DNA from 3 places in the Neobacillus canaveralius genome. Region 2 is predicted to be linked to each of the others. Evidence: riboswitches for the same ligand, from Rfam matches in the RefSeq annotation. Region 2 holds a riboswitch; each other region holds the start of a gene.
What was found. A riboswitch is a leader RNA that binds a small molecule or an ion and turns the genes downstream of it on or off. The one in region 2 is predicted to bind S-adenosylmethionine.
Positions count from the first base shown of each region.

Region 1 (5,923 bases), 1.5 Mb from region 2:
TTGCTGGAGAGGACAGGGAGGACGCTTTTGCGGGCTATGAGCTTTTAAAGTCATTTCCTAATGTAGAGTATATCCATGTCTTTGGCTTTTCGCGAGGTGGTGTCATGGCATTGATGACAGCACTCGAGTATCCAGAGGCTGCCTCGATTGTTACTTGGGGCGGGGTTAGTGATATGACGTTAACCTATGAAGAAAGAAAAGATTTGCGAAAAATGATGAAAAGGGTGATTGGTGGTACACCTGGAAAATATCCCGAAAGATATGAAGAGCGAACACCTCTTTATGAGCTCGAAAAGCTTTTAGCACCTGTATTAATCATTCATGGAGTAAATGATCAGAATGTTTCGGTGGAGCATGCCTACAGACTCGAAAGAAGACTTAAGATGTTAAATAAGCCTGTGGAATGCTGGTATTTTGATGATTTTACTCACTACTTTCCTCCTGTAGTAAACAAAAAAATCGTGGAGGATTTAACGAAGTGGATGAAATGTCAAATCAAAAGATGATAAAATAGAAGTAAGTCCAATTACAGAGGAGCGGGTACATATGGGTATGCCCCTTGAGTTAAATACGATGATTGTAACAAAAGGCAGGGAAAAAAGAATCGAAGAAAATCTTTTCGTATTAGAAAAGGAAGGCTATCGACTTTATCCGATTGATATTCCCATTGAGTTGAGAAAAACCATTGAAAGCGATACGAGCGGAACAGCCGTCATTAAAAAAGTAGAATGGCAAGAAAGCCGCACGTGGTTAACTTACCAATTAATTTCACTAAATTCTACAAATTAGTAAAAGGCCCTTATCGACAACGATAAGGGTCTGCTCTATGGCTTTGATAGCTGTCTAGCTTCAGCGCCTAGGGGCTCGGGTCATAAGCCAATCCGTCAGAAAGGTTAAAGAACAACCTTCCCGCCGGCTCGTCTTATGCCTGCCGCCCCTGGACAAGGCGCATCCGCTTTTCTATTTTGGTCCACCTTTTTCTTCAATTTCTGAATCCACTTTGGTGAATTTTTTAAAGTTTTCGCGGAATTTATTCGCTAATTCTATTGCTTTCTTTTCATATACTAGTGGGTCTGCCCAAGTTTTGCTGGGTTGAAGAACCTCATCCGGCACACCAGCAATGTGGAGTGGAATATTTAGTCCGAAAATATCATCTTGTACGGTTTCAACATTGTTTAGTTCCCCTTCAAGTGCAGCCTGAATCATCGCTCTTGTATAGGATAACTTCATGCGGTTCCCCACTCCGTATTCTCCGCCTGTCCAGCCTGTATTTACAAGAAAAACATTTGCATTATGCTCAAGAATCTTTTCACCAAGCATTTTTGCATAACGTGTTGCAGGTAAAGGCAGGAATGGTGCACCAAAGCAAGTGGAGAAGGTGGCCTCTGGAGAAGTTACCCCACGCTCAGTTCCTGCTAGCTTGGATGTATAACCACTCAAGAAATGATACATTGCCTGCTCTTTCGTTAATTTTGAGATTGGAGGCAATACCCCAAATGCGTCTGCGGTTAAAAAGACAATGGTATTCGGGTGGCCTGCAATGCTTGGCTGAACTATATTTTCAATGGCGTGCATCGGATAAGCAGCCCTTGTATTTTCAGTAAGAGTTGAATCGTCATAGTCTGCAATTCTTGTATCAGGATTAAGAACAACATTTTCTAATACGGAACCAAAATGGATGGCATCAAAAATTTGCGGCTCTTTTTCTCTGGAAAGATTAATGGTTTTTGCATAGCAGCCGCCTTCAATATTAAACACGCCATTCGATGACCAGCCGTGCTCATCATCACCAATTAAGCGGCGTTTTGGGTCTGCAGATAAAGTGGTTTTTCCTGTCCCAGAAAGACCGAAGAACAAAGCAACATCACCTTCAACACCAATATTAGCAGAGCAGTGCATAGAGAAAATATTATTCTCAGGCAGCAGGTAGTTCATTATTGAGAAGATTGATTTTTTCATTTCACCAGCATATTCCGTTCCGCCGATTAAGATCGTCCGTTTTTCGAAAGAGATAATAATAAAGGTTTCAGACTTTGTTCCGTCTATAACCGGATTTGCTTTAAAGTTAGGAGCCGAAATGACAGTGAATCCGGGTTTATGTGTCAGCAATTCCTCTTCACTAGGCCGAATAAACAATTGATGGGCGAATAAATTATGCCAAGCATATTCATTCACAATTTGAATCGGCAATTGGGTCTTTTTATCAGCACCTGCAAACCCTTTAAAGACGAATATTTCATTTTTTTCTTTTAAGTAGTCTAAAACTTTTTGATAGAGGTTATTAAATATTTCTTCTGAAATTGGCTGATTTAAATTGCCCCAATCAATTTTATCCTTAATGGATTCTTCCATGACAATAAATTTGTCTTGAGGAGATCTTCCAGTATATTTACCTGTTGATACACTTATCGCACCAGTTGAGGTTAGTTTTCCCTCATTCCTAGATAGAATTTTTTCCACTAATTGAGGAACAGACATTTGAATGTGCACATGGCTTTCTTCCAGCAATTGGCTTAATTCATTTGGGACATGTACTGAATTCATCAGAACGAACCTTCCTTTTCAAGTTTTTAATTGTCAATATATTCATAAAAAGTATAACACATTTAATTTAATAGTCTATACTAATTGGTAAATTTGGGTTGTATTATTAAGTATTAAATTTAAATGGAAAAATTTCATATATTTATCCTTAATTTGCTAGCAAATTCGTTGACAACGCTCGACAGGTTCAAGTATGATACTAATTTGAACGGATACTCTCTTATCCTGAGCTGGTGGAGGGACAGGCCCTATGAAACCCAGCAACCTGCTTTATGAGAAGACCATCCTATTTATTGGTCCTATTCTCAAGTGCGAAGGTGCTAATCTGACGCAAGGCTTTGACCTTGAACGATAAGAGTGAAAGGACCGGAACAACCTTTCCTCACAATGGTAAGGTTTTTTGTTTTGTATAGACCTTTTATCAATAGAGTTACTAATAAAAATCCTTTGTTTATTTCATACTAAGGGAATGAGTACCGTATCAATTTCAGTGGTTCTAGAAGTATTCCTGTAACCTTCAAATGGACCTTGATTTATCTCATAATATAGGAGGAAATCAGATGTCAACAAAACGTCGTCGTTTGTTCACTTCTGAATCAGTTACCGAAGGTCATCCAGATAAAATCTGTGACCAAATATCTGATTCGATTTTAGATGCCATTTTAGCAAAGGATGCAAATGCCCGGGTTGCTGCTGAAACATCCGTCACAACTGGATTAGTCTTAGTTGCAGGTGAAATCACTACATCTACTTACGTTGATATTCCAAAAATCGTTCGTGAAACAATTAAGGGTATTGGCTATAATCGTGCAAAATATGGCTTTGACTCCGAGACATGTGGTGTTATCACTTCTATTGGTGAGCAATCTCCTGACATTGCGATGGGGGTCGATCAGGCTCTAGAAGCACGTGAAGGGCAAATGTCTGATGAAGAAATCGAAGCTATTGGTGCAGGAGACCAAGGTTTAATGTTTGGTTTTGCATGTAATGAAACCAAAGAATTAATGCCTCTTCCCATTTCCTTGGCACACAAGCTTGCACGTCGTTTAACAGAGGTTCGTAAAGAGGAAATTCTTCCTTACCTGCGTCCAGATGGAAAGACACAAGTAACGGTAGAATATGATGAGAATGACAAACCTGTCCGTATCGATACGATTGTTATTTCTACACAGCACCATCCCGAAATTACGTTAGAGCAAATCCAACGTAACGTAAAAGAGTATGTGATTAATCCAGTTGTGCCGAAAGAACTAATTGATGAAAATACAAAGTATTTCATTAATCCAACAGGTCGTTTTGTTATCGGTGGACCTCAAGGAGATGCAGGTTTAACAGGACGTAAAATTATTGTAGATACGTATGGTGGTTATGCACGTCACGGCGGTGGAGCTTTCTCTGGTAAAGATCCTACAAAAGTTGACCGTTCTGCAGCCTATGCCGCTCGTTATGTTGCAAAGAATATTGTAGCAGCAGGACTTGCTGATAAAGTTGAAGTTCAGCTTGCATACGCAATTGGGGTAGCAAAGCCGGTTTCCATTTCTATTGATACTTTTGGTACTGGCAAAGTGAGTGAAGATGTATTAGTTGATCTTGTAGGTGCAAATTTTGATCTTCGTCCTGCTGGAATTATCAACATGTTAAATTTACGCCGCCCAATTTACAAGCAAACAGCGGCATATGGTCATTTTGGCCGTACAGATGTTGATCTTCCTTGGGAGCGTACAGATAAAGTGGACGCATTACGTCAACAAGCAAATATTAAATAGACAAATTAGGGGAGTTGCATTTAGTGTAACTCTCTTTTGCATTTAGTCGTCTAAGTTTAGGGCAATGTGTTTAGGTTAAAACTATTTGTACCTGAATTTTCCTACCTTTCACACTGACATTTTTATATGAATAGTGGTAGGATAAGAGAGTATGTTTTTTAAGTTTGGATATTTAGATTGGAGTAGGTGAAGTACATAATGTGTGGTTTTATTGGTTGTGTACACGACAAGGAACAACATTTTCGTGATGAGCAAAAACAACAATTCAAAAATATGAACGATATTATAACCCATCGTGGACCTGATGATGAAGGTTTTTATTATGATGACCATATTCAATTCGGTTTTCGCCGCTTAAGTATTATTGATATTGAATGCGGGCACCAGCCATTAACGTATGAAGATGAGCGCTATTGGATTATTTTTAATGGAGAGGTTTATAACTACCTGGAACTTCGTGAAGAATTGCTCAAAGAAGGCTTACAGTTTGCAACAAACTCTGATACAGAGGTTATTATCGCTTTATATAGCCATTTGAAAGAGAAGGCTGTTGAAAAACTGCGTGGGATGTTTGCCTTCACGATTTGGGATAAACAAGAACAAACGGTATTCGGTGCAAGGGATCCTTTCGGAATTAAACCATACTTCTATTTTGAGGATGGGGAAAGAACATTTTTTGCTTCTGAGAAGAAGAGCATCCTTCTAGCGCTAGAGCACGATGTATTAGATTATGATTCCCTGCAACACTATTTAACGTATCAGTTTGTCCCAGAACCAAACACGATGTCAAAAGGGATTCATAAGCTAGAGCCAGGACATTATTTTACAAAAAGAATCGGCTCTCCGATGGAAATTAAAAGATATTGGAAAGCACATTTTAACCCGGTTCAAAAATCGGAATCAGAGTTTACCAAAGAAATACAAGATGTGTTAATCGATTCAGTTAAAATGCATATGAGAAGTGATGTACCTGTTGGGTCTTTCCTTTCCGGCGGAATCGACTCTTCTATTATTGCTTCGATTGCAAAACAATTTCATCCAGCCATTAAGACGTTTTCAGTAGGTTTCGAGCAAAATGGTTTTAGTGAAATAGATGTTGCAAAGGAAACGGCTGATAAGCTTGGGGTAGAAAATATCAGTTATGTGATTACACCGCAGGAATACATGAATGAATTGCCGAAAATCATTTGGCATATGGATGATCCACTTGCAGACCCTGCAGCGATTCCGTTGTACTTTGTCGCTCGTGAAGCAAGAAAGCATGTTACCGTTGTTCTTTCTGGTGAAGGTGCTGATGAATTGTTTGGCGGCTACAATATTTATCGTGAGCCACAGGATTTAGAAGTGTTTAATAAAATCCCAAGAGTAGGAAAAGTACTGTTAAAAGGGATTGCAAACATGATGCCTGAAGGAATGAAAGGGAAGAGCTTTATAGAGCGTGGCGTAACTCCTATGGAAGAACGATATATTGGTAATGCTAAAATGTTCACGGAGGAAGAAAAAAGAGACTTGCTTTCTGTTTACCGTGAAGGTTTAGATTACACGGATATCACAAAACCACTTTATGCTGAATCAAAAGGCTATGATCCAGTTGATCGTATGCAATTTATTGA
Region 1 covers NZ_JBDFLL010000001.1:1,294,702-1,300,624, forward strand. The annotation lists gene ABC255_RS06340 (alpha/beta hydrolase family protein) at 1-506, shown strand, start outside; gene ABC255_RS06345 (DUF2584 domain-containing protein) at 547-789, shown strand; gene pckA (phosphoenolpyruvate carboxykinase (ATP)) at 961-2,544, opposite strand; SAM riboswitch class I at 2,762-2,902, shown strand; gene metK (methionine adenosyltransferase) at 3,105-4,310, shown strand; gene asnB (asparagine synthase (glutamine-hydrolyzing)) at 4,509-5,923, shown strand, end outside.
Region 1: linked by a shared signal. The riboswitch ahead of metK (methionine adenosyltransferase) and the one ahead of ABC255_RS14170 (5-methyltetrahydropteroyltriglutamate--homocysteine S-methyltransferase) in region 2 are both predicted to bind S-adenosylmethionine.

Region 2 (5,923 bases):
CCTAAGAAAAGAATTGCCAAGCTAAACGTGAAGGAAATTTGCTTTAACCCCCAGCCCATTTCTTGTTGAAGTGGTTTTGTGAAGACACTCCAGGCGTAAACCGAACCAATTGAAATATGTATGCCAACCGCCGATAGCGCGATTAACCAACGATTTTTTGTATGCATTCATCCATCCCTCTTTCCAAATTGTGGTCTTGTTGTCGATAATTCCACGACTAATTATTCATAGGTCACTGTCATTTTAGAAGCTCCCAATTCCGCTCTTTCTCTAGCCTCATCGACAGATTCCCCGTTGCTTAACACTACTGCCATACGTCGTCCCACTTTTGTTTCTGGTTTACCAAATACCCGAACTTGTGTATGAGGGATCGATAAGGTTTCTGCTATTCCAGATATGTGGTAAATCTTACTTTCTTTTGCAGCCTTAATCGTATGACTTGCACCCGATTTTACTAGCTGAACATCTGGAATCGGATATCCTAAAATAGCTCTTACATGTAAGGCGAATTCAGATAGATCCTGCGTAGCCATTGTTACCATCCCCGTATCATGTGGTCGTGGTGAAACTTCACTAAAATAGACACCTTGAGCTGAAAGAAATAATTCCACACCAAAAACTCCGTATCCACCAAGCGCATCCGTGATTTTTTTTGCGATATCCTGCGCCTCTAAGATTTGTTCCTCTGACATAGCATGCGGCTGCCAGGATTCTATATAATCACCATCTTTTTGCACATGCCCAATGGGAGCACAGAACGTTGTACCAGAAACAGAGCGAACGGTTAATAGGGTAATTTCAGAATCAAAATGGATAAATTCCTCCACAATGATTCGGGCTTTGTTACCTCTTCCACCAGAAATCGCCTCATTCCAAGAGCATTCTACATCCTCAATCGAACGGCAAATGGTTTGTCCTTTACCAGAAGAACTCATAATCGGTTTAATGACACAGGGAGTTCCGATTTTCTCTACGGCTTTCCTTAGTTCATAAAGGGTGTCTGCAAATGCGTACTTCGCTGTTTGAAGCCCTAGTTCTTCACTAGCCAATCGGCGAATTCCTTCCCTATCCATGGTGAGGTTCACGGCTTTAGCTGTCGGTACGATACGAAAACCTTCGTTTTCAAGTTCCACTAGTGTTTCTGTTGCAATCGCCTCGATTTCGGGAACCACCAAATCTGGTTTCTCTCTTTCTATTACTCTACGAAGTTCTTCTCCGTCAAGCATGTCCACCACATAAGAACGGTGTGCCACCTGCATAGCAGGAGCATTTTCATAACGGTCAACTGCAATCGTCTCCAGTCCAAGACGCTGAGCCTCAATGATCGTCTCTTTTCCAAGTTCGCCTGAACCAAGTAACATTACCTTTTTCGCATGTGTATCAAACACCTACTACAACCCCTTATTGTTTGTCTTTTGATTATAATATCTCATATTTTTATCGATTTCAAGCAAATGTTTTCACCAAAACACGAACGTTTAATTTTTAAAATTTAATATTGTTCGCTTTTATGAAAGTAAGCGGTATCGTAGGTTTTATTGGTTGACAGATTATCTGAATACGTGTAACTTAACAGGTAATTAAATAAGCAAGAATACTCTTATCAAGAGAGGTTGAGGGACTGGCCCTATGAAGCCTCGGCAGCAGACTAATTAATAGTACTGTGCCAATTCCAGTAGTGAATGCTTGAAGATAAGAAGAGATTGGTTATGGACTTCCCCCTCTTCTTTTTTTTAAGAAGAGGGTTTTTTTATAATATTGAAAGAAGGTAATAATAGATGACAAAAACACTAGTTAAAGCTCCTTTTAAAGCAGATCATGTAGGGAGTTTCCTTAGAACAGAACCGATTAAAGCAGCAAGAAAGGCTTTTGCAAACGGGGAGATTGATAAAGCAGACCTAAAGGATGTAGAGGATAAAGAAATCGCGAAACTAGTACAAAAACAAATCGAGGTAGGTCTTAAGTCCATTACGGATGGTGAGTTTCGACGTTCTTGGTGGCACTTGGACTTTTTAGCCGGGCTTCAAGGTGTAGAATTCTTTGAAAGCCAATATGTTAGTGCCTTCAAAGGTGCCAAAACAAGAAATAATGCCATTAAAGTCGTTGGTAAGGTCGACTTCGATCACCATTATATGATACAACACTTTCAATTTTTAAAAGAAGCGGTTGAAGAATATGGGGATGGCAGCCAAGTGGCGAAGTTCTCTATTCCTAGCCCAAATATGCTTTTTACTAGAATTCAAGGTGATGAGTATTATAACGGCAATAAAGAGGAGTTTTATAACGATACTGTTGCTGCTTACAGAAAGGCAATTCAAGCATTCTATGATGCAGGCTGTCGTTACTTACAATTAGATGATACCTCTTGGATTGATTTTGTCTCGGAAGAACGTATTACAGCTGTGGTAGAAAAAGAAGGCAAAAACGTACAGGATGTCATCAAAACTAGAGTCGCGTGTATTAATGACGTTATTGCAGACAAGCCGGATGATTTGTTAATTACAATGCACATTTGCCGCGGAAATTTTAAATCTACTTATATTACAAGCGGAGGATATGACCATATTTCAGATGCTATTTTCGCTGAATTAAATGTAGATGGCCTATTCTTAGAATACGATGATCAACGTTCTGGTGATTTTGAACCATTAAAAAGCTTTAACCGCCCTGACTTGACTGTTGTTCTGGGATTAATCACCTCAAAATTGCCGGAACTTGAAAATGTTGACACCATTAAAGCACGGATTAATGAAGCAAGCCAGTCTATACCTTTAGAAAACTTAGCTTTAAGTCCGCAATGTGGCTTTGCAAGTACAGAAGAAGGAAATATTTTAACAGAGGAAGATCAATGGAATAAGATCAAGCACGTTATAAACATAGCGAAAAGTGTTTGGGGTTCTCTCTAAATATATTGAATAAATAGTATATCCTTCAGATGTTTTTAAAATGTAAAAAAACCGGAAATATGCAAGAAATGAATAAACTCTTTCATATTTTCGGTTTATTCATTATAAAAATAAAAGCATCCTGTAGTGGAAAATGGGTTTAAAGTTTTCATTAAAGCTTTACTTCTACCTCAGTTCCATCCTTCAATTTCGTTTCAACCAGGATAACTCCACTGTGTTTTTGTAATCCCTGCAGCAACGGCTTCAAATCTTTTCTTTCAATCTCAGGGAAGATGAATTTGCTGCCATCCTTTTCAATCGCTTTGTTTATTAAGCGATTTATCTTTTTTGATGTAATAATTAAACTGACCAAATTTAACACTCCATAGGGAACGGGAATGGAGAATCGTTTATCTTTTACCTTCAACTTAACTTTTAACATAATCTACTCAATTACCACAAAAACTTTATCCCCATTGGCCGAAGTGATGTTAACAATCTCTCCGTCCAATTCGTTTTCAATTGCTTCGATGAGCAGGTCAACGTTAATATCTTTTACATATTTTTCAGCCTCAGGTATTTTTTCAGCAATATTGGTGCCTACTTTTAAAACAGCCTTTACCAGATTAATCGGTAAATTCACATTTACATTATCACCTTCTTGGGAGGTCACACGAACCTTTAGCATTTTATTTCCATACGGGGCTTCTTTCTTTATTGTCACTAGCTCTGGTTGATTTTTACCTTGTAAGATTGTAATTAATTCACTTGCTTTTTCCTTATCAATCTTACCTTCTTCTACCAGCGTTAAGACTCTCGAAATTTCGTCCTTCATTATACTTCCCCCTCTTTTAATAACTGAATAGCTTCCTCTGCCGTAATTTCGCCTTTTTCCAATAAAGATACAATTTTTTTCTTATCGACTTCCGGTTTCTTTTGAGAGGAATATCCCAGAGCAGAGATAATTTCATCTAATTTCCCTCTGACTGTCGGATAGGAAATCCCGAGCTCCTTCTCGACCTCTTTGATATTTCCACGGCATTTAAGAAAAATCTCAATAAAATGCAGCTGTTCCTGACCTAGGGCCGCCAAGCTTGATACTTCAAATTCATTTTCTACCGTTGTCTGGCAATGGTTACACTGTAGCTTAGTGATTTTAAGCGCTTTCCTGCAGACAGGACATGTTGTAAGTAAAGGATACGCCATAATGTTCTCCTTTCTTTTTATTTAAACATATCATACACCATATCTTTTTGTTTTCAAACAAAAACTTAAAATTATTTATGAAATTATAGATTTTAATTCAATAAATTAACTTCAACATTAAATAAATTGATTCATTAGACATTTAATTTAAAGTAAAAAACAGACTCACGTCGAGTCTGTTTTTTGCACTTATAGCAGATATTTAATTTGCTTCCACCTTTTTTATTTTTATGGTAAAAGTTGGACATATTATTGGTAGGAGGTGATAATGTGGCTGACAATAAGAAAACTTCCAAACCCATTGAAAGAAACAGTAACTTAGATAATTATAACAACAATCGACATAATGATAATGCTAAGGCAGCAGCGGCAAATGAAACAGGAACCCCAAGAATTAGTACAGATAATCTTTAACAGTGGGTTATTAGTATACCAAAAGTTATTAATTATTTTATTTCCACATCCTAAATTAGATTGGTTCATTAATAAAGAGCTACCCCCACAGGTAGCTCCTTTAGTCATTATAGTTCGTTTTGTTCAACAATCTGCCAGCTTCGTGACTTCATAAGAAAAAAGCGATCCTTCGTTATTGAAGCACCGCCCCCAAAATTGTATGATGATAATCCTCAAATATTAGGTTGTGAATTTTCAGCCTCTAATCTTTCATTATTTCCTTTGATACATTTGATGCCATTGCTGCCAGGAACCATGAGGATGCTGCTGATGCCATTGGTGCCAAGGGATGAATGGCATATGTGGATGGTGCTGTGGATGGTGCTGGTGCTGCCACTGTTGCCAAGTACCATGTGGATGGTGCTGATGCCACTGCTGCCAAGAGCCGTGCGGAAACTGTTGCTGATGATGATGTTGCTGTTGTTGATGATGCTGTTGCTGCTGCCAAGTACCATGCGGATGTTGCTGGTGCCATTGCGGCCAGGATTGACCAAAATGCATAAAATTCACCTGCCTTTAAATGAGTCTTAATAGCTTATGCACTACAGGGTGTTGAAGTTTGTACATATGCAAAATTTAGACTCGGCTTGGGTGAGAAAAGCAGTCCCATGACACTTTTCTAGGCATCATACTTGGATACAGTTATTAAAATAGAATGGTTTATCAATAAAGAGCTACCCCCTGGGTAGCTCCTTTAGTCGTTATAGAATTGTGTTTTTCATATTGTTGTACATCGTCTTTACTGTCTCATCAATTTCATCTCTGGACATCCTCATCGCTTTTTCAGCACGTCCGTATCCGATTTCGATTTTTCCTGCTTCAAGGCCTTTAAATACCGCATCGGCAAATTCATCTACAGGGGCGCCAAAGGTATGCAGGCCAATTCCGCCTAAATCGGTATTAACTGCCGGCGGCGCAACTTCGATCACCTCAATGGACGTATCTTCAAGCTGATGCCGTAAGCTCATCGTAAATGAATGAACCGCCGCTTTCGTTGCTGAATAAATCGGCGCAATCGCCATTGGGGTAAAAGCTAAACCGGATGATACATTAAGGATAGCACCATAATCTTTATTGGCAAAGTACGGCGCAAATAGCATGGCAAAATGAAATGGCGCCTCAATGTTAGAAGCTATTTCTTGACTGTAATAGCTCCACTCTTCCTTCGCGTTCGTTTTAAGAACATGGTAGCGCTGCTGTATGCCTGCGTTGTTTATCAGTACGTTAACATCGGGGTGCTCGCTCGTTATCCAGTCGAACAAAGCAATCCGATCAGATTCTTTGGTGACATCACAAACGCGTGTAATCAGTTCAGGATATTTTTCCTTTGCTTCCTGGAGCTTTACTTCGCGTCTGCCGCAGACAATGACTTTATTGCC
Region 2 covers NZ_JBDFLL010000001.1:2,806,299-2,812,221, reverse strand. The annotation lists gene ABC255_RS14180 (L-lactate MFS transporter) at 1-167, opposite strand, end outside; gene purT (formate-dependent phosphoribosylglycinamide formyltransferase) at 222-1,361, opposite strand; SAM riboswitch class I at 1,598-1,699, shown strand; gene ABC255_RS14170 (5-methyltetrahydropteroyltriglutamate--homocysteine S-methyltransferase) at 1,779-2,906, shown strand; gene ABC255_RS14165 (hypothetical protein) at 3,058-3,327, opposite strand; gene ABC255_RS14160 (SHOCT-like domain-containing protein) at 3,331-3,720, opposite strand; gene ABC255_RS14155 (DUF2089 domain-containing protein) at 3,720-4,091, opposite strand; gene ABC255_RS14150 (hypothetical protein) at 4,362-4,505, shown strand; gene ABC255_RS14145 (hypothetical protein) at 4,838-5,047, shown strand; gene ABC255_RS14140 (SDR family oxidoreductase) at 5,246-5,923, opposite strand, start outside.

Region 3 (5,923 bases), 1.6 Mb from region 2:
ATCGGAAGAAATCATTACAAAGGTTTTAACTCCATTATAGCTAGCTGCTTGTGCGGTATTCATGGTCCCAATCACGTTATTTTTTATGGCCTCTTCTGGGTTAGATTCCATTAATGGAACATGCTTATGTGCAGCTGCATGATAGACCACATCTGGAAGATAAGTAGCCATTACATCCCTCATTTTTCTGCTATCCTGTATATCAGCAATAACTGGAATATATTCGATGTTTGTATTTTTAAAAGAATCCCTTAACTCCATATTTATGGAGAAAATGCTATTTTCTCCGTGCCCTAGTAAAATTAATTTAGCAGGTTCAAAAAGAGAAATTTGGCGGCAGATTTCTGAGCCAATCGAGCCCCCTGCACCTGTAACCAATACCACTTTATCTTTGATATATCCTGAAATACTCTGAATATCTAATTCAACTTGTTCCCTTCCTAACAAGTCTTCAACTTGAACATCACGAAAATGATTAACAGATACTTTTCCAACCATAAGGTCTTCGAGCATTGGAAGGACTTGGGTTTTAGCTCTTGTCTTAGCACATTCCATAAATATTTTATTTAATTCCTTTTTACTTAGGGATGGAATCGCAATCACAATGTTTTCAATTTTGTTTCTACTAACCATTTCTTCTAGGTTTGCAGTTCCACCAATCACTGGAATACCTAAAATATCAAGATTCCGCTTTTTTAAGTCATCATCGATAAACCCAACTGGCAATAGATCTGCTTTATTATTCTTTCTTATTTGCCTTGCCACCATCATCCCAGCAGATCCTGCACCTACAATGAGTGTTCGTCTTTTATTTTTTTCATTAATCAGAAAATTCTCCTGAAATAATCTCCAACTGAATCGAGTACCACCAATAAAAATTAAGTTCATCAACCATGTAACGGTAAAAAATCGATAGTTTGATAGATGAAAAAACACTTGTTGTACCAATGCTGCAATAATAATTGATATACTCACAACCTTAAAAATGCTTAATAATTCCCCTATACTCGCATATTCCCATGCTTTTTTGTACAATTTGCTTCTATATGTTAAGGCATAATGAGTGAGCAAAAGCACCAACGTGAAATTGGCAGTAGGGCTACTTAGTGTAACGTCTCCTTCTACCAAATAATGACTAAGGATAATCGATGAAAATAAAATACATGTATCAAATAATATAAACAAAGAAATTCTCAGTCGAAAAGTCATGTTCCCACCCCTTTCTTTTTCTTGAAAAATTTTAATTATATACTCCTTTTAAAAGCACATAATGAAAATTTTTATAAAATGGGCATTTAACCCGTCCTCACATCATACTCTTGACGACTAGCGTCTAAGGTTCACTGACCCACAGTATGACCGAGTGCCTCCTGGGATAATGGAAAGGAGACATCACCATTAAAAACATATAAAGTGCGATTTTGTACTTAATAAAGAATATAATCATAAAAAAATTTGGTTTTATTTCCCTATATAGTTTATTTTAGTTCTTTATACAGAACGTGTCAATCTGAAAATCACTTATATCGAACTTAGAAAATACATCATTTTATACCTTTCAAACATTATTATGTCATTATTAATAGAAAAATGTTGACTAGGCTTTCTATTTGTAGTAAATTTTATAAATAATCTAAATACTTATGTTCTTATCAAGAGAGGTAGAGGGAATGGCCCTATGACGCCTCAGCAACCATCAATGGTTATTTCATTGAAAAGGTGCTAAGTCCAACAAGTTATTGGTAACTTGGAAGATAAGAAGAATGACAATGCTTACAGCATCCAAAGTCTTCTTCTTAAAGAAGACTTTTTTTATTATTCATATAGGAGTGGTTGACCATGTATAAGATTGATACGAAGCTAGCTCAAATTGGAAATCGCAGCGAAACTGCGACAGGGACGGTTAATCCTCCCGTTTATTTTTCAACTGCCTACCGTCATGAGGGTATTGGGCAGTCAACAGGGTTTGATTACACACGGACAGGTAATCCGACTCGACAGCTGCTTGAAAAGGCGATTGCCGATTTAGAAGGTGCAGATCAAGGATTTGCCTGTAGTTCGGGTATGGCAGCTATTTTTACAATTCTTTCTCTTTTCGAGTCTGGGGACGAATGGATTGTGAGCGAGGATTTATATGGTGGTACTTATAGATTACTAGAACAAGGCTTCAAAAAATGGGGATTACAAACAAATTATGTAAATACCTGTAATATTGAATTGATTGAAAGTAACATAACTCCGCAGACAAAAGCAATTTTCCTAGAAACACCAACAAATCCGCTTATGCAGGAATCAGATATTGCGGCTGTTTCAGAAATCGCAAAAAAACACGGAATCTTGCTGATTGTCGACAATACCTTCTACACACCACTAATTCAGCAACCAATCCTGCTAGGTGCAGATATTGTCATCCATAGTGCAACCAAATACTTAGGCGGTCATAATGATGTTCTTGCTGGTCTTGTTGTTGCCAAGGGGAAAGAACTTTGCGAGGCTCTTGCCTTCCACCATAACGGAGCAGGCGGTGTCTTAAGTCCTTTTGATTCCTGGTTAGTAATGCGTGGAATGAAAACATTGTCACTAAGAATGGAAAGACATGAACGCAATGCAAAAGCGATTGTTGAATACCTGTCTAACCATGATGGTATTACAGATGTACTGTACCCAGGAAAAGGTGGAATGGTATCCTTCCGCTTACAAGATGAAGCATGGGTCAATCCATTCCTTCAAAGTCTTTCACTGATCTGCTTTGCTGAAAGTCTTGGTGGAACTGAAAGCTTTATCACCTATCCTGCAACACAGACACATGCCGATATTCCAGAAGAGATTCGAATTCAGTCAGGTGTTTGTAATCGACTATTAAGATTCTCTGTAGGACTTGAAGACCCAACAGACATCATTGAAGACCTTGAACATGCACTAGCTAAATTAAAAGAAGGAGTGATTGGATAATGAGTTCAGAAAATTATAGTTTTGAAACCAAGCTCCTTCATAATCAGCATAAAGTCGATCCGGCCACGGGAGCAGTAAGCGTGCCGATTCAACATGCTTCTACTTTCCATCAATTTGATATAGAAAGTTACGGAAAATACGATTACGCTAGAAGTGGAAATCCTACGAGAGAAGCGTTAGAGGATGTTATCGCAGAACTTGAGGGTGGAACGAGAGGCTTTGCTTTTTCGTCAGGAATGGCTGCTATTTCAACAGCCTTCCTTCTTCTTTCATCTGGTGACCATATAGTAATTACCGACGATGTGTATGGTGGTACATATCGAATGGTCACTCAGGTACTGACTCGTTTTGGAATTGAACATACCTTTGTAGATATGACAGATCTTGATCAAGTAAAAGAGGCAATTCAGCCTAACACCAAAGCATTTTATGTTGAAACACCGTCAAATCCTTTATTAAAGGTGACGGATATCCAAGCCATTACAACTTTGGCAAAAGAGATCAACGCAATCACTTATGTAGATAACACTTTTTTAACCCCTGAGTACCAACGACCTTTAGAGCTTGGTGCGGATGTTGTACTCCACAGTGCAACTAAGTTTTTATCAGGACATAGTGATGTCGTTGCAGGTCTTGCGGTTGTTAAGGATGAAGAATTAGGTAAAAGGCTGTATTCCTTACAAAATTCTTTTGGCGCAGTACTTGGGCCACAGGATGCATGGCTCGTGCTTAGAGGAATAAAAACCCTGCATGTCAGACTCGAACAGTCACAAAAATCCGCTATTAAAATAGCAGAATTCTTAGAGACTCATCCATTAATTGAGAAGGTTTATTATCCTGGACTTGAAAATCATCCACAGCACGAGCTTCAAAAAAGTCAGAGTAAAGGACCTGGTGCAGTTTTATCGTTTGAATTCCAGGATGAACAAGCACTTGAAGTCTTTCTATCTAATGTAAAAATCCCTGTTTTTGCCGTTAGTCTTGGTGCAGTCGAATCCATTCTATCCTATCCGGCAAAAATGTCACATGCTGCTATGTCCCAAGTAGAAAGGGAAAAACGAGGAATTAAAAACAGCCTCATCCGCTTATCCGTTGGCTTAGAGAACCCGGATGATCTTATTCATGACTTTTCTCAGGCTTTACATCAAGTGAAAGAAAAACTACTGGTCTTGCAGCAAGGAGAATAATCATGACCTTTTTAGAAAAATTAAAAAACCAAATTTTAATAGGGGATGGTGCCATGGGCACCCTTCTTTATTCATTCGGTAAAGATAGCTGCTTGGAAGAGTTAAACCTTTCTAATCCGGAAAAAATTCAAGAGATTCATCATGCCTATATTAAAGCTGGTGCTGATGTTATTCAAACCAACACATATGCAGCAAATTATCTAAAACTGCAGAGATATGGTCTCGAGGACTCCGTTAAAGCGATTAATAGTGCCGCTGTCCAGAATGCAAAATTAGCAGCACAAGACAATACTTATGTGCTGGGAACAATCGGCGGTAACCGCGGGATTAAACCTAGTACTATATCAATAGAAGAATTAAAGCGCAGTTTCCGTGAACAGCTATACTGTTTATTATTAGAAGGTGTGGACGGCATTTTATTAGAAACCTTTTATGATTTTGAGGAACTGGAAACGGTCCTTACGATCGCTCGAAAGGAAACTAAGCTGCCCATCATTGCTCAAGTCTCACTTCATGAGCCAGGTATTTTACAAGACCAGACACCGATTAATGAGGCCTTTTCCACTCTTGAAAACCTCGGTGCTGATGTCATTGGCTTGAACTGCCGGCTTGGACCTCATCATATGTTAAAATCACTAGAGCAGATTGAACTGCCTAAACATGCTTACCTTTCGGCCTACCCTAATGCGAGTCTGCCAGCTTATACAGATGGTAAATTCCATTTTGAGGGAGATGCAGATTATTTTAAGAAATCAGCCCAAAGCTTCCGTCAGGAGGGTGTACATTTGCTTGGTGGATGCTGCGGAACGACCCCGGCCCATATCCAGGCATTTGCGGCAGAACTAAAAAATACCGTACCTGTCACTGAGAAAGTAGTTAAATTAAAAACAAAGAAAATCATCATTGAACATCGTGCAGCAAAAAGGGACTTACAGCCACTTGAGGAAATTGTTAAGGAACGACCATCGGTTATCGTAGAATTAGATACACCTAGAAAGCTTGATACAAGCAAATTTTTTGAAGGCGCAAAGGCGTTGAAAGAAGCAGGAATTGATGCGATAACAATGGCAGATAACTCGTTAGCTCAGGTGAGGATTTCTAATGAATCTTTAGGTTATCTTGTTAAACAAGAATTAGGGATGCGACCGCTGATCCATATTGCCTGCAGAGACCGCAATATTATTGGTTTGCAATCACACCTAATGGGGCTCCATACTCTTGGAATGCATGATGTACTCGCTATCACCGGAGACCCTGCCCGAGTCGGAGACTTTCCAGGTGCCTCCTCTGTTTATGATGTATCATCATTTGAGTTAATTCAAATGATAAAACAGTTAAATGAAGGCTTGTCTTTCTCTGGGAAAGACCTTGGTCAAAAAACAGCGTTTAGTATTGCTGGTGCCTTTAATCCAAATGTCCGCTCAGTAGAAAAAGCCGTAAAACGGCTTGAGAAGAAAATTGAATTTGGTGCTGATTATTTTATTTCACAACCTGTCTTTTCTGAGGAAAAATTAATCGAAGTCTATGAACAGACCAAACACCTAAATGCACCTATTTATATTGGGTTAATGCCTTTAACAGGCAGCAGGAATGCCGAATTTCTTCATAATGAGGTACCAGGAATAAAAATCGCACAATCAATTCGAGATAGAATGGCAGCGTTGCATGATCAGCCATTACAAGCTGCACGTGAAGGAATTGAAATAACAAAATCTTTAATTGACACAGCACTGGATTTATTCAATGGAATCTATCTAATCACACCATTTTTACGCTACGAACTA
Region 3 covers NZ_JBDFLL010000001.1:1,191,347-1,197,269, reverse strand. The annotation lists gene ABC255_RS05770 (polysaccharide biosynthesis protein) at 1-1,209, opposite strand, end outside; SAM riboswitch class I at 1,647-1,761, shown strand; gene ABC255_RS05765 (methionine biosynthesis PLP-dependent protein) at 1,840-2,952, shown strand; gene metC (cystathionine beta-lyase) at 2,952-4,139, shown strand; gene ABC255_RS05755 (bifunctional homocysteine S-methyltransferase/methylenetetrahydrofolate reductase) at 4,142-5,923, shown strand, end outside.
Region 3: linked by a shared signal. The riboswitch ahead of ABC255_RS05765 (methionine biosynthesis PLP-dependent protein) and the one ahead of ABC255_RS14170 (5-methyltetrahydropteroyltriglutamate--homocysteine S-methyltransferase) in region 2 are both predicted to bind S-adenosylmethionine.